Regions from separate parts of the Vibrio sp. genome, predicted to be linked through region 2. Evidence: predicted binding sites of a transcription regulator. Region 2 holds the regulator's gene; the other holds the start of a gene.
What was found. The regulator MetJ, encoded in region 2, represses methionine synthesis genes. The targets are predictions, from matches to a motif close to TTAGACNTNTANANGTCTAA.
Positions count from the first base shown of each region.

Region 1: metN (methionine ABC transporter ATP-binding protein MetN) is a predicted target of MetJ. The motif match lies at 3,757-3,776, and genes of this name have one in related genera.

Region 1 is NZ_CFHWOM010000028.1:1,265-9,488, reverse strand. It holds gene AC4MRV_RS14050 (AbgT family transporter) at 1-80, shown strand, start outside; gene AC4MRV_RS14045 (substrate-binding periplasmic protein) at 274-1,050, shown strand; gene AC4MRV_RS14040 (MetQ/NlpA family lipoprotein) at 1,109-1,918, opposite strand; gene AC4MRV_RS14035 (methionine ABC transporter permease) at 1,950-2,627, opposite strand; gene metN (methionine ABC transporter ATP-binding protein MetN) at 2,617-3,651, opposite strand; gene gmhB (D-glycero-beta-D-manno-heptose 1,7-bisphosphate 7-phosphatase) at 3,895-4,446, shown strand; gene AC4MRV_RS14020 (MliC family protein) at 4,493-4,837, shown strand; gene treR (trehalose operon repressor TreR) at 4,892-5,839, shown strand; gene treB (PTS trehalose transporter subunit IIBC) at 6,052-7,476, shown strand; gene treC (alpha,alpha-phosphotrehalase) at 7,570-8,224, shown strand, end outside.
Region 2 is NZ_CFHWOM010000013.1:5,525-13,748, reverse strand. It holds gene cytR (DNA-binding transcriptional regulator CytR) at 1-24, opposite strand, end outside; gene priA (primosomal protein N') at 376-2,577, opposite strand; gene rpmE (50S ribosomal protein L31) at 2,893-3,111, shown strand; gene AC4MRV_RS10045 (malic enzyme-like NAD(P)-binding protein) at 3,368-4,645, shown strand; gene metJ (met regulon transcriptional regulator MetJ) at 4,746-5,066, opposite strand; gene AC4MRV_RS10035 (O-succinylhomoserine (thiol)-lyase) at 5,286-6,452, shown strand; gene AC4MRV_RS10030 (bifunctional aspartate kinase/homoserine dehydrogenase II) at 6,452-8,224, shown strand, end outside.

The DNA of each region.
Region 1 (8,224 bases), on a different contig from region 2:
GGAGCGTACTGTTCTACCTATGGGTATTCGTATTTGGTCTACCAGTAGGCCCAGGCGCAGCCACGTACTACACGCCTTAAGTTAGCATTTAACTTATTGATTGAAAGCCGGAGTTTTAACTCCGGCTTTTTTGTCTCTGGTGTTTAGTTTGACAACCTTTATGAGTGAACTTTACTTATAAAAGACTCATTAGGGAGGGCTTGCGTTGCGAGACTTGGAATCACTTAATCTGCCGACCGCCAGTCGATGTACGAGCTGTTCGACGTAATAATTATGCGATTAAGGCTCTTTCTAACTTACTTGTTATACCTACAATGCTTTGCTGTGTCTGCTAACTCAACTTTGCAGTTAGTGACGTTAGATTACCCGCCTTATGTGGATAATAGTGGTCGTCAACTCACCGGGGTTGCCGTTGAGTTAGTTGAAACGATATTTGCAGAGTTGAATCAGCCGATCCGTATTCAAGTCTTGCCGTGGGCACGCGCTTTAAACAATGTTCAATATGGGCGCTCTGATGCTGTTTTTACTGCTTTTAAAAATGAGCAGCGTGAGACGTTTGCTGATTATAGTCAGCAGGTATTGTTCATGCAGAATATAAGTTTGATTACTAAAACGGGCAGCGCATTACGCAGCGACATTTTTTTCGAAAGTGATCTTAGCTTACTTTCTATTTGCGCGGTAAATAAGGTGAGTTACGGAAAACGAATGGATTCTTTATTGGCGTCTGGTGTATTTCGGGTCATCTTTCGTCGCAATAAAACCGAAGATTGCGCGCAGCTTGTTAGAGCCAACAGAGCAGATGTTTGGGTTAATAATGAATTTGGGGCGAGAAGCATTTTGGTTTCTCAAGGGTTAGAGGAGTCTCTGATGATCCTTACTCCGCCATTGGAAGAGACACCGAGCTACATTGCTTTCTCGAAGCTACGTGAGCATCAACTATTGCGGAACAAATTTGATGCGGTCCTAGAGGCGATGAAGCAAGACGGTAGATATGACTATCTCATTGATAACTATTTTGAAAGCTTACGAGAAGAATACAGAGAAGAGTAAATAAAAGGGCTGACACATAAATGCCAGCCCTTACAGTTTGAATTCATCTAGGAAGCGATTACCAGCCTTTAACTACGCCACCTTGGAAGATTTCTGATGCTGCTGTGTAAACTTCTTCCGTTTGGTAAGACTTCACAAAGTTCTGAACGTTTTCAGCGTTTAGGTTTTCTTCACGAGAAACGATTAGGTTTACGTATGGAGACTCTTTGTCTTCAACAAATACACCATCTTTTTGTGGAGTTAGGTTGATAGAGCTTGCGTAAGTCGTGTTGATGATAGATAGAGCTACGTCATCTAGAGAGCGAGGTAGTTGCGCTGCGTCTAGCTCTACAATTGAGATGTTTTTCGGGTTTGCAGTGATATCACGAACCGTTGCTAGCAGGCCAGCGCCTTCACGTAGCTCGATTAGACCTTGTTGCTCAAGAAGAAGCAGTGAGCGCCCTAGGTTAGTTGGATCGTTTGGTACTGCGATTCGTGCACCTTCTTGGATCTCATCTACAGATTTTACTTGCTTAGAGTAACCCGCTATTGGGTAAACGAACGTGTTGCCCGCGATAGTCAGCTTGTAACCACGGTCCGCAACTTGCTGATCTAGGTACGGCTTATGTTGAAATGCGTTGATGTCGATTGAACCGTCATCCAATGCTGCGTTAGGTGTTACGTAGTCAGTGAAGGTAACAAGCTCAACATCTAGGCCGTATTGCTCTTTTGCTACTTTCGCAGCTACTTCAGCAACTTGTGCCTCAGCACCTGCCATTACGCCAACTTTGATTTTGCTGTTGTCAGCGGCTTTTTCACCACAACCAGATAGAACTAATGCTGATGCAGCGGCGGCAATTGCCAAAAGACCTTTAAGATTGAATTTCATGACTATCTCCTTGTAATAAATCGAGTAATTTTTATCTGTGATCGACACGGCGTACAATGGCATCGCCGATAGATTGAATAATTTGAACCAAAATAATCAGCATCACGACGGTTACGGCCATGATGACCACATCGTAGCGGTGGAATCCGTAACGAATTGCAACGTCTCCTAAACCACCACCACCAACAGTCCCCGCCATCGCTGAGTAACTGACTAGTGTAACTAGCGTAATAGTGACTGAGTTAACAATCGTTGGTAGTGCTTCAGGAAGCAGTACCTTAGAAATGATTTGTATCGGTGTTGCACCCATCGATTGCGCGGCTTCTACCAAACCTGTAGGTACTTCAAGTAGCGCCCCTTCAATTAAGCGAGCGACAAATGGAATTGCACCAATGGTCAATGGCACAATCGCCGCTGTTGTACCGATAAAGGTGCCCACAAGGATTTTTGTGACCGGAATAATTGCAACCATGAGTACCAAGAAGGGAACTGAACGGCCAATATTGACAATAGCGCCAAGAACACCGTTAAGCTTAGTATTTTCGAGTAAGCCACCTTTCTTGGTTGTATGTAGGATAACGCCTAACGGAATTCCAACCGCGAAACCAACGATGCCAGCCACAGCAACCATATATAGGGTTTCCCAAGTCGCACCGATCAAGAGATTGCCGTTAAGGCTCAGCCATTCTGAAACTGTGTTAAAGGACATAACCTAGCACCTCTACTTTTACGTTATGTTCACGTAGGAATTCGATTGCAGCATTGTCGTCTTGTTCGTTACCGAACAGCTCAGCGACCATCATTCCGAATTTAACTCCGCCAGCGTAATCAAGGTCTGAGCTTAAGATACTCACATCGATATTGAATTTACGCGCGATTTGCGTCATCAGTGGAGCATCAACCGTGGCACCAGTAAACTCTAAACGAACCAGTGGGTAACTGCCTTCCACACGAGTCTCTTTTAAGCGCGCTTGGTAATCTTCAGGGATTGATAAGTCCAGTGTTGAACGAATGAACTCATGTGCCAGTTCGGTTTTTGGGTGAGCAAAGATTTCACCGACCGTGCCTTTCTCTACTAGTTCACCGCCACCGATAATTGCGACTTCATGACAGATGCTTTTTACCACGTCCATTTCATGGGTGATAAGTAGCATTGTGATGTTCAGTTTTCGGTTAATCTCTTTTAGCAGTTCAAGAATAGATTGAGTGGTTGCTGGATCGAGTGCGCTGGTGGCTTCATCACACAGTAGAACTTTCGGATCTGATGCCAGTGCACGCGCGATAGCAACACGCTGCTTTTGCCCACCGCTTAAGTTAGACGGGTAGCTTTCATGTTTGTCCGCAAGGCCGACTAGCTTAAGTAGCTCTGTTACTTTTGCCGTAATTTGCTCTTTATCGATACCCGCTAATTCAAGCGGTAAAGCAACATTATTGAATACAGTACGAGAAGAAAGTAGGTTAAAGTGCTGGAAAATCATACCGATATTACGACGGGTTTTACTAAGCTCAGATTTAGATAGCTTAGTCAGGTCTACTCCGTCGACAATGATAGAGCCACTGGTTGGCGCCTCTAACATGTTTACACAGCGAATGAGTGTACTTTTCCCTGCTCCAGAAGAGCCAATAACGCCGAAAATCGTTCCTTGAGGAATGTGCAGGTTTATGTCTTTCAGGGCATTGATTTCCTTTGTACCCTGGTAGAACACCTTGTTAACTTGATTAATTTCAATCATCGAGAAACTCGCTAATCAGATTACCTTGAAGCAGTAGATAATTTTGAACTACATCTCATTTAGTAGATGATGCTATGGTCTCGCGTGTTTTCTGTCAATAGATATTTTTACGTCTAGACGTCTAAATGGTTGTTTTGCTCAATCGATTGGTAATTAGATAGTGATGAAAGAAATAAAGCGTGCAATAATTCTTAGTATTACTAGGTCAATAGACCCGAATAAAAACAGATAGAGAAGCATATTTTGGCTAAACCAGCAGTCTTTTTAGATCGTGATGGCGTGATTAACGTAGATCATGGCTATGTCCACGATGAGCACGATTTTGAATTTATCGAAGGCGTGTTTGAAGCGACGAAGAAACTGAAAGAGATGGGCTACTTGCTTGTCTTGGTGACTAACCAGTCTGGTATTGCACGTGGTAAGTTTAGTGAAGACCGCTTCCTAGACTTAACTCAGTGGATGGACTGGAACTTTGTCGACAATGGCGTTGAGTTTGATGGTTTTTACTACTGCCCGCACCATGCTGAACATGGCCAAGGTAAATACAAAGAAGACTGTAGCTGCCGTAAGCCAAAGCCGGGCATGTTTATCTCTGCGCGCGATTTTCTTAAAATCGATATGGCTAACTCTGTGATGGTTGGTGACAAAGCAGAAGATATGATGGCTGCTGATGCCGCTGAAGTCGGAACCAAAATTCTTGTTCGTACTGGTAAGCCTGTGACAGAAAAAGGCGAAGCTTTAGCTTCAGCAGTATTGGACAGCATTAAGGACGTACCAGCCTATCTTGCTAAGTAATATAGAAAGGGTCGCTAATGCGGCCCTTACTTGTTTGGAGGTTGCTATGAAAAAACGAACGTTAATTTTTTCCGCTTTGCTCAGCCTGATGGGCTGTACTCAATCTGCCATTGAGTCGCCAAATAGCTTTAAGGGCGAATGGAAAACGTATTTGTGCGAGTCAGGTAAATCGTTTCAGGTTGGCTATATGTCTAAGCAAGACAAAGCGCTACTGAGACTACCAAAGCATGACTATCGTTTGATTCAAATGCCATCCGGTTCCGGCACGAAATACATCTTAGATGACGGAACTGCAGAAAAGCTCAATCCAGTAACCTTATACACTAAGGGAGAGGAAGCGCGTTTGGAATTAGGTCGCGTTATCTATAAAAATTGCCAAATCGAACAGTGAACCTTTAGCGCTCTGTATTCCCATTATGAAACTGCTAGGAAGCCATAAACAGCAATGAAAAAAAAACTAACCATTCTTGATATCGCTAAGCTGTCAGGTGTCGGAAAATCGACCGTTTCTCGAGTTTTAACTAATGACCCGAAAGTAAAGCCTGCGACGCGAGCGAAAGTAGAGCAAGTAATTCAAGAATCTGGTTATGTGCCTTCTAAATCTGCGCAAGCGATGCGCGGAGGCAGTCAGAAGGTGGTAGGGGTTATTATTTCTCGTCTAGATTCCCCGTCGGAAAACAAAGCTGTCGGCAGTATGCTCAACACCTTATATGCAGCAGGCTATGATGTTGTCATTATGGAAAGCCAATTTGATCGTGATAAAACTAACGATCACTTAGACGTGCTGAAAAAGCGTAATGTAGATGGCGTGATAGTATTTGGCTTTAGTGATTTTGATGTTACCCAACTGTCTAGTTGGCAAAATCGCAGTGTCGTTATTGCCATGGATACCGATGAGGTGTCATCGATCAACTACGACAATAGGCAGGTGATCACTAAGGCTCTTGAGTTCCTAGAGCAAAAACAGCTAGAGCATATCGCTTTTATTGGTGTTGACCCAAGTGATAAAACTACGGGTAAACTTCGTCTGAACGCCTACTTAGAGTGGTGTCAATCAAAAGGGATTGAGTCTAATTATCAGACGGGACAACTAAACCATGAGAGTGCCTATTTGTTGGTGGACAATGTACTAACGACGAAAACCCAAGCAATAGTATGTGCCAGTGATACATTGGCACTTGGTGTCATCAAGCGCTTACAAGAATTAAATCGTGAAGATGTTGTTGTGACAGGTGTTGGTGGCAATGAGCTACTTTCGTTTCTCTTCCCTAAGGTCTTTAGTATTGATCCTGGATATTCTTTAGCTGGGGAAAAGTCGGCTAACCTTCTGATTTCACATATAAATGGTGAACAAGAACAAGTTCACCTTACCCAAGATCCTCTCGCTCTCTAAACCATTATTTTCAAAGTGATTTAAAATTATACTGTGATCTTATTCAATTAATGGGATTGTTCCCATTTTTATCTGGTATTAGATCTGACAATATAATAAACACAAAAGGGAACGTTCCCATAAATATAAAAGCAAGTCAGTAAGAACAGTCAGTTAAAAAGTCTGATATTGATTTAGACATGAATGAGAATCCAATTAGGGTGGACATGGATATGAGTAAGATTGCGAAACAAGAAGTTGAGCGTCTGATTGAGTTGGTCGGTGGGCGCGACAATATCGCGAGCGTTAGCCACTGCTTAACACGCCTTCGCTTTGTACTAAACGATACTGAAAAAGCGAGTGAGAAAGAGCTGGAAGCACTGCCGATGGTAAAAGGCTGTTTTACCAATGCAGGCCAGTTCCAAGTGGTTGTAGGCACGGAAGTCGATGAAGTCTATAAAGTGCTGATTGAACTAACAGGGCAAACGGCAGCATCAAAAGATGAAGCCAAACTTGCAGCTCGCCAGAACATGAACATCCTTGAGCGCGGTATCTCCCATTTAGCTGAAATTTTTGTACCGCTACTTCCTGCGATTATTACGGGCGGTTTGATTTTAGGTTTCCGTAACGTTATTGGCGACATCAAGATGTTTGATGGTCAATCTCTGACGGAAATCAGCCAATTCTGGGCAACAGTCCATAGCTTCTTGTGGTTGATTGGTGAGGCGATCTTCTTCTTCTTACCTGTTGGCGTATGTTGGTCGACGGTTAAAAAGCTTGGTGGTACACCGATTCTCGGTATTACATTGGGTGTAACCTTGGTGTCACCTCAGTTGATGAATGCTTATTTGATTGGTAAGCAAGTACCGGAAGTATGGGACTTTGGCCTATTCGTGATAGAAAAGGTTGGTTATCAGGCTCAGGTAATTCCAGCAATGTTGGCCGGTGTTGCGCTGGCGTTTATTGAAACTAACCTCAAGCGTATTGTTCCTTCATACCTTTACTTAGTAGTCGTTCCTTTTGTCTCAATCATTCTATCGGTTGTACTTGCTCATTCACTTATTGGCCCATTTGGCCGCGTGTTAGGTGATGGTGTGGCTTTTGCTGCAAAAGCGGCGATGACGGGTGACTTTGCTGTGATTGGTTCAATGGTGTTTGGTTTCCTTTATGCCCCATTAGTGATTACTGGTATTCATCACACCACCAACGCGGTTGACCTGCAGCTAATGCAAGAACTGGGTGGTACACCAATCTGGCCTCTAATTGCACTGTCAAACATTGCTCAAGCCTCTGCGGTTGTCGGCATCATTCTCATCAGCAAAAAACATGGTGAACGTGATATTTCTGTTCCGGCTGCGATTTCGGCTTACCTAGGTGTGACAGAACCTGCGATGTACGGCATCAACCTGAAATACAAGTTCCCAATGCTTAGCGCAATGATCGGTAGCGCGATGGCAGCTGCGATTTGTGGAAGTGCAGGGGTAATGGCGAATGGTATTGGTGTAGGCGGTTTGCCAGGTATCTTATCTATTCAACCACAGTTCTGGGGAATCTACGCCATTGCAATGCTTGTTGCGATTGCTCTCCCTGCTGCACTGACTTTGTTCTTCTACAAACGCGCAGAGTCAAAAGGCGAGCTTGAAACAGCAAACGCCTAACCAGCAATAACCACCATTTTGGAGTAGCGGCTTTTTGACTCTATGTGCCGCTACTTCCTTTTCAGATTTATTTTTAGGTAAGTGAGTTTAATCATGTCCGTAATCACGAACGATGCAAACTGGTGGAAAACCGCCTCGATTTATCAGATTTACCCCAAGAGCTTTTGTGATAGTGGCAATAAAGGCACGGGAGATATTCAAGGCATTATTTCTAAGCTAGATTACTTAAAGCTTTTAGGAGTTGATGCGATTTGGTTAACGCCTGTGTATGAATCGCCGATGATAGACAATGGTTACGATATTTCAGATTACTACGCCATCAACCCAGACTTTGGCACCATGGAAGATTTTGACCAGCTGCTTGCAGAGGCGCACCAACGTGGTATTCGCATCATTATGGATATTGTCGTCAACCATACTTCCACTGAGCACCACTGGTTCCAGTCTGCACTTGGTGACAAGAATAGTCCTTACCGTGACTACTATATTTGGAAAGACCCCGTTAATGGTGATATCCCAAACAATTGGCAGTCCAAGTTTGGCGGTAGTGCGTGGGAGTTGGATACACAAACAGGCCAATACTTCCTCCATTTGTTCGCCAAAGAGCAAGCTGATTTAAATTGGGAAAACCCTAAAGTTCGCGCTGAAGTGAAAGAAGTGATCAGCTTTTGGGCTGAGAAAGGCGTTGATGGCTTTCGCCTAGACGTCATTAATCTCATTTCTAAGCAACAAGACTTTCCTAATGACA
Region 2 (8,224 bases):
GGCAACATCCTTCATTGTCGCCATAAAATTTTTACCCTCTTCAATTTCCAACATTGGTAGCGCGGTGCCACCTAAACCTTGCTGAATCACACACATATTTCTTGTGACTGTGTGTGTCGATGATGAGCTACAACTCATTCTTATCGTTCATTTGCACAAAGCAAACGTTTAACCTGCCGTTATTTAACGTGCAGAGTTAAGCAATACTTCGTCTAGTTTATTCATTTCACAACACAAAGTTACGGGAGATTTAACAAAACGGGCAGCCCAAACCAGATCTGAATCACAAATAAATGAAAAACATGCAACTCATTAATCTTGCGACAACTAATTCATTGCACTTCAATAACTCTCAGTGATGTGACCGATGAATCACTAGCTCAGATCCTGAGGCTCAATATCCAGTGTCCAGCGTACTTTTTTAGCGCTAGGCAACAGCTGGATTGCTGGTTTAGCACTCGACAGCAACTTTTGCATTGTGGAACGATGCTGGGTTTGCAACAACAAATGCCAACGATATTTGCCCGCACGCTTCGCCAAAGGTGCAGGTGTCGGTCCAAGAACTTGGCAGTAGTCGTCAAATAGAGGGTGCGCTTCTAATGTATGCCGAACTTGGCGCAAAAACTCTTCTACCTGTTCACTGCTGTTTGCCTCAGCTCGGAACAAGGTTAAGAAAGAATAAGGAGGTAACATCGCCAACTTACGCTCTTCAAGCGCCGTATCAGCAAAGTGACGATAGCTCTTGGTTAACAAAGCCTGCAATAAGCTATGATCAGGATGATGGGTTTGCAAGACCACCTCACCAGGCTTACTCGCTCGGCCTGCACGGCCGGCAACCTGAATAAAGAGTTGAGCCAGACGTTCAGAAGCTCGAAAATCGCTGCTATATAAAGAGCCATCGACATCTAACAAACCAACTAAGGTCACGTCAGGGAAATGGTGTCCTTTAGCTAGCATTTGGGTTCCAATCAGAATCTGATACTCACCGTTTCGAATTGACGAAAGTGCGGCTTCTAAGCTGCCCTTTCGGCGAGTACTGTCTCTGTCGATACGAATGGCTTTGTAATCTGGAAACAGTTGCGACAGTTGGGTTTCAAGCTGTTCGGTTCCGACACCAACCGTGACTAAATGGGTCGAACCACATCCTTGGCATTGGTGAATAATCGGTTGCTGAGAACCACAATGATGGCAACGAATCTCATTGTTGTACTGATGATAGGTATAATAGGCGTCACAACGCTTACATTCGGCAATCCATCCGCACTCATGACACATTAATGCTGGCGAGAAACCGCGGCGATTGAGAAACAGCATAACTTGATTCCCTGCCTGTAAGTGCTTGCGCATTTCGGCAATTAGGGGAGCCGAAAGACCACTCTCAAGGTAGAGTCCTTTAATATCCAAGACTTTATTGGTTGTTGGGGTCGCATTTCCGGCTCGCTTAGATAAGACTAAATGATGATATTTACCGACCAAGGCATTATGAAGTGTTTCTAATGCTGGAGTAGCTGAGCCAAGGATAATAGGAATTTGCTCTTTGTTAGCACGCATCACCGCCACATCACGAGCGTGATAACGCAAACTATCTTGCTGCTTATAAGAAGAATCATGCTCCTCGTCCACGATAATAATGCCCAGATCGTGGAAAGGTGTTAGTAATGCCGATCGCGTACCAATCACGATACCAGCCGCATTGTCTCGAGCAGAGAGCCAAGCATTAAGTCTTTCCGTATCATTTAAGCCCGAATGAATCACTTCGACAGGTACATTAAAGCGTTTTTTGAATCGATTGATAGTCTGTGGCGTTAATCCAATTTCAGGGACCAGAACTAGCGCCTGCCTTCCTTTCTCAAGAACGGGTTTTATCAAGTTAAGATACACTTCCGTTTTACCCGAGCCAGTCACCCCTTCCAACAAAAAGCACCCAAATTCCTGAGTACTATTAACCGTCGCAATAGCTACTGCTTGCTCGGTGTTGAGTTTCGGTTTCTCGACTTGGGCTTCAACTTCATGGCTCCAATCTCGGATGACAGGCTTTCTCTCTATCGACTCTATCCACCCTTTGTCATGCAGGGTTTTCAAGACACTCGAACTGATTTCTTGGTCAACGAACTCTTGGTGAGGTACAGGACCCGCTTCTAGCATATGCATTGCTTTTGCTTGCTGAACCGCTCGCCCAAAGCTTTGCATCAATTGATTACGGCCAGCCGTCGTCAACTGCCATTCCACCAGCGCCGCAAAATCCGCTGGTTTTCCTTTCCTTAATGCACTCGGCATCGCGTTCAACAGAGTATCGCCCAAAGGATACTGATAAAACTGACTACACCAATGGAGCAAAGAATAAAGCGTTTCTGGCCATACAGGCTGACTATCAAGCACTTGCTTAATCGGTTTGAGCTTATCAAGGCTAAATTCAGATTCATTGACCATAGCAGTCACGACACCAACCAGTGTCTGACGACCAAAAGGGACTGATACTCGTCCACCGATGATGGGAAACAAGTGTGATGGAATCTGGTAATCAAACTGTTTGTCCAGTGGAACAGGTAACGCTACTCGCGCAATCGTTGGTCGCATATAAGCCATTGAGAATGTGTAGATAGAGACCAAAACAGTGTAAGGGAAAAGGTGATAAGTAGGAAGGAAACGAATTTCTCCCTCGAAAATGCCTGTTCCATGCGCTCAATAACTCACTCGACTAAGTTAGGCTAAAAAAGTAGCAATTTTCTCTGCAAACTGGTTGATTCAGAGACATGGATTCATTACTATATCGCGCCTTAGAGATATGGCTCGCCTGATGGTAGCGGTATCCCTAAATACTATTTTTTAAACTACGTGTGGTGTCCGGCATAGAATCGGATGGCGACACGGCCCATATATTGAGGTTATCCCATGAAAGCTGGTATCCACCCAGAATACAAAGCTGTTAAAGCAACTTGTTCTTGTGGCAACTCTTTTGAGTTCAACTCAACTCTAGCTAAAGAGTCAATCCACCTAGACGTATGTGACAAATGTCACCCATTCTACACTGGTAAGCAACGTATCGTAGATACAGGCGGTCGTGTTGATCGCTTTAACAAGCGTTTCGGTGCTCTATCAAGCAAGAAGTAATTTCTGCTTAGCCGAATCTAAAAAGGACGCCAAGGCGTCCTTTTTTGTTGCCTGCAGTATATCCCTCAGCGCTCGCCCTAGCGTATTGTTTTAATAAAACAGAGTTTTTCTAGCGATATCTCTATTCATCTGGTCTTATCTCCAGTCATTTGCCACTTTTTGTCGTCATGGGTCGCATTCTGACCTTTGCAGCTTGACTTAGTTACTCTAGAATGGATTTCCCCTTTCCAATTATTATTAACGAGTACCTACACCTATGTCAGACGACAATCACCAAGAATTATCCCCTGAAGAGCAATTCCGTCAGCAAGCTCTGGATTACCATGCATACCCAACTGCAGGTAAAATTTCTGTCGAACTAACAAAACCTGCAGAAACAGCTAATGACCTTGCCCTAGCCTACAGCCCAGGCGTAGCGGAACCTGTTCGTGAAATCGCGCAAAACCCTGATAATGTTTATAAATACACCTCTAAAGGTAACATGGTTGCGGTGATTTCTAACGGCACAGCAATTCTTGGTCTTGGTAACTTAGGTCCACTAGCCTCAAAGCCTGTAATGGAAGGTAAATCGCTTCTATTCAAACGCTTTGCTGGTCTAGACTCGATTGATATTGAAGTGAAACATCGCACAATTGAAGAATTTGTTGATACCGTCGCCAACATTGCCGACACCTTTGGCGGTATCAACTTAGAAGACATCAAAGCTCCTGACTGTTTTGAAATTGAAAAACAACTTATCGAACGTTGTGATGTGCCAGTTTTCCACGATGACCAACACGGCACAGCGATTGTTACTGCTGCTGGTATGCTTAATGCGATCGAGCTGCAAGGCAAAAAGCTAGAAGATGCAACGATCGTTTGTTTAGGTGCAGGTGCTGCAGCCGTCGCTTGTATGGAGCTACTGATCAAGTGTGGTGCCATGCGTGAAAAGATCTACATGCTTGATCGCAAGGGTGTCATTCATACTCGCCGCGATGACTTAAATGAATACAAGCAACTGTTTGCTAACAATACTGACAAGCGTACTTTGGAAGATGTAATTGAAGGTGCAGATCTGTTCCTAGGCGTATCTGGTCCGAATCTACTGCCAGCAGAAGCGCTAAAACTGATGGCTGACAAACCAGTTGTGTTTGCGTGTTCAAACCCTGATCCAGAGATTAAACCAGAACTAGCCCATGAAGTTCGTGATGATCTTATTATGGGTACAGGTCGCAGCGACTACCCGAACCAAGTAAACAACGTACTCTGCTTCCCATTCATTTTCCGCGGCGCACTGGATGTCCGAGCAAGCGAAATCAACGATGAAATGAAGCTGGCAGCCGTTGATGCTATTCGCCAACTTGCAAAAGAAGACGTACCAGCAGAAGTATTAAAGGCAGCAGGCGTTGATCATTTGGAGTTTGGTCCTGGCTACATCATTCCAAAACCAATGGACTCTCGCTTACTACCTCGTGTAGCCAAAGCGGTAGCACAAGCCGCTGTAGACTCTGGCGTTGCGCGCATCGAAATGCCAGAAAACTACATGGAAGCCTAGTCGCTAGATTAGAACCAATAAAAAACCGCTGTTACTACACAGCGGTTTTTTTATAACGATGATCGGCTCTCAGCGAAAACTAGGTGCTTTATTGTTTTTGTTATTCTTCGTCAAACGCTTCGTATTCGATTCCCATCTCTTCCATCAATTTTTTAACTTCTGCTGGAATGTCGTCAGGGCGATCTTTTCTTAAATCTTCATCAGTTGGCAGTGGTTGCCCAGTGTAGGCATGCAAAAATGCTTCACACAATAGCTCGCTATTTGTTGCATGGCGCAGGTTATTAATCTGACGACGCGTGCGCTCATCGGTTAATACCTTTAATACTTTCAATGGAATAGAAACAGTAATCTTCTTTACTTGTTCGCTTTTCTTTCCATGCTCAGCGTATGGGCTAATGTATTCGCCATTCCAGTCTGCCATTGCGCACCTTTAATAATTCTTTGTGTTTAATTGAGTAAAGCGCAATTTTAGCGGTATTTATAGCCACAAGCAAAGACATATAGACGTCTAGAAGTGTTGACGTCTCAAAAAATGAGAAGTAAAGTGATGAGATATGGAGATGGAATAACATATATCTAACATCCAACAGGTATAACGTATTCCCTACAAGTTGTCATCACTGTTCGAAAGGAAACACTTATGAGCGCCCGTAAGCCAGCCACCATCGCCGTACGTACTGGTATTGAATCTGACACTCAACACCACGCCGTTGTGCCACCTATTTACCTCTCGACCAACTATGGATTTCCTGCATTTGGCGAAGTACCTCAGTATGACTACACTCGTTCGGGAAACCCAAACCGCGGCTTGCTCGAAACGGCGCTGTATGAACTAGAGTCCGGAAAGGGCGCTGTGGTAACGAATTGCGGGACCTCTGCGCTTAACCTGTGGGTGTCAGCATTCCTGGGCCCTGACGATCTCATCATTGCACCTCATGACTGTTACGGCGGTACGTATCGTCTATTTAATACACGCTCACAAAAAGGCGATTTCAAAGTGCAATTTGTCGATCAATCCGACGAGAAAGCACTCGATGCAGCCATTGCTCTTAAGCCAAAGCTGATTTTACTTGAAACACCATCCAACCCCTTGGTTCGCGTCGTCGATATCGCAAATGTATGTGACAAAGCAAAACAGGTCGGCGCACTAGTCGGTGTAGACAATACCTTTTTGACACCTGTGTTCCAAAAACCTCTTGAGCTAGGCGCTGACTTCGTTATTCACTCAACAACTAAGTACATCAATGGTCATTCCGACGTGATAGGTGGCGTGGTAATCACTAAAACCGAGCAGCATGCCGAAGATTTAGCTTGGTGGGGCAACTGTATCGGCGCAACAGGTACTCCATTCGATAGCTACATGACTTTACGCGGTATTCGCACTCTGGGTGCTCGAATGAAAGTACACGAAGAAAGCTCGGCGCAGATCCTTGAGTACCTCAAAACACAAGACTTAGTTGGCACCATCTACCACCCAAGCCTCCCTGAACACCCAGGGCATGAAATTGCCAAGAAACAGCAATCAGGCTTTGGCTCAATGCTCAGCTTTGAATTTGCCGGCAGCTTTGAACAACTAAAATTCTTCGTTGGCCAGCTTGAGCTTTTCTCACTGGCAGAATCTTTAGGCGGTGTCGAGAGTTTGATTTGTCACCCGGCATCGATGACTCATAGAGCAATGGGAGAAGAAGCGCTGGCAGAAGCTGGGGTTACCCATCAGCTATTGCGTCTTTCTGTAGGCCTAGAAGACGCCGACGATCTAATTGCAGACCTTGATAAGGCGTTCGCTGAAACTAAGGGGGCATGCTAATGACTATTTCTCGCCAACTGCATAAATTCGGTGGTAGTAGCTTAGCCGACCCGGAATGTTATCGCCGCGTAGTTAATATCTTAAAAGAGTACTCTGCCAGTGAAGACTTGATTGTCGTCTCAGCCGCAGGGAAGACCACTAACCGCTTAATAGAGTTTCTAGAGTCACTCAATAAAGATGGTCGCTTAGCACATGAAGTGTTGCAAAGCCTACGCCAATTTCAAACTACTCTTATCGAAGAGCTGATCTCTATAGAAGAACAACAAACATTACTTGCCAAGCTAAACGACGAATTTTCTACTTTGGGTGAGCTTACGGCACCGTTGACTGAAGCAGAAAAGGCCTCTGTGCTTGGTCATGGTGAGGTATGGTCGTCACGTCTATTGGCTGCTCTCCTCAACCAGAATAACCTTCAAGCCGTTGCTCAAGATGCGCGAGCTTTCCTTCGAGCAGAAATCGGTACTCAGCCAGAAGTTGATCGCGGAGCATCTTATCCGCTCGTCAAAGAAGTACTAGCTCAACATGCCCATCATCGAGTGGTGATTACCGGGTTTATGGCACAAGATGAACAAGGGCAAACCGTGTTACTGGGTCGGAATGGCTCAGACTATTCAGCAACGGTCATCGGTGCTTTAGCGGAAGTCAAACAAGTAACCATTTGGAGTGATGTAGCGGGTGTATACAGTGCAGATCCTCGTATTGTTAGCGATGCCTGCTTACTACCACTCCTCAGGCTTGATGAAGCGAGCGAACTGGCTCGTCTTGCCGCACCAGTTTTGCATAGCCGGACTCTACAGCCAGTTGCTCAAAGCACCATGGATTTGCATCTACGCTGCAGCTACGAACCCGAATCTGGCTCTACTCGAATCGAACGCGTATTGGCATCTGGTCGTGGAGCAAAGATCATTTCATCACTCAACGAAGTGCTGCTAATCCAACTTAACTTCTCTGCAGGTCACGACTTCGCAAGACTTGAGAAAGAAGTACTATCTAGCTTAAAACGCGCTCAGCTCGAACCTTTAACCTATGAAGTACAAGATGACCAAAATACGCTTCGCTTAGCTTACACGGCTGAAATTGCCGGTGGTGCGCTAGAATATCTGCAAGACGCAGCAATTGAAGCCGAAATTAAACTAAAAGAAGGCTACTCTCTCGTAGCGGCGGTCGGCGCTGGTGTAACGAAAAATGCTAATCACTGCTACGGTTTCTATCAAAAGCTCAAATCATCTCCCGTTGAATTTATCTCTGAATCTCAATCTGGATTGAGTTTAGTGGCGATACTGCGTAAAGCTGACACTACCCAATTGGTCAAAGCCATTCATAGCCAGTTATTCCAAGCTCAGAAACGTGTCGGCATCGCATTGTGTGGTAAAGGCAATATTGGATCGAGTTGGTTAACTCTCTTTGCAGAGCAAAAAGCCGATCTAGAAAAACGCCGTGGTATGAGTTTTGAGTTAGTAGCGGTTATCGATAGTCAAACTTATTGGTTCAATCCTCAGGGCATCGATGCATCTTCAGTGAGCGAGCATTTTGACGAAGAAGCCATCGAGTACCAGTCTGGTGAGTGGATTGACAAGTTAGGAGCTATCCAAGGATACGATGATGTCGTGGTGTTGGATGTGACGGCAAGTAAAGAGTTAGCTGGCCAATACTTGAACATTGCGGAACAAGGCATGCACCTTATCTCTGCCAATAAAGTAGCGGGCTCCGCTTCGAGTGATTATTACCATCAAGTCCAAAATGCTTTCGCCAAAATTAATCGTCACTGGCTA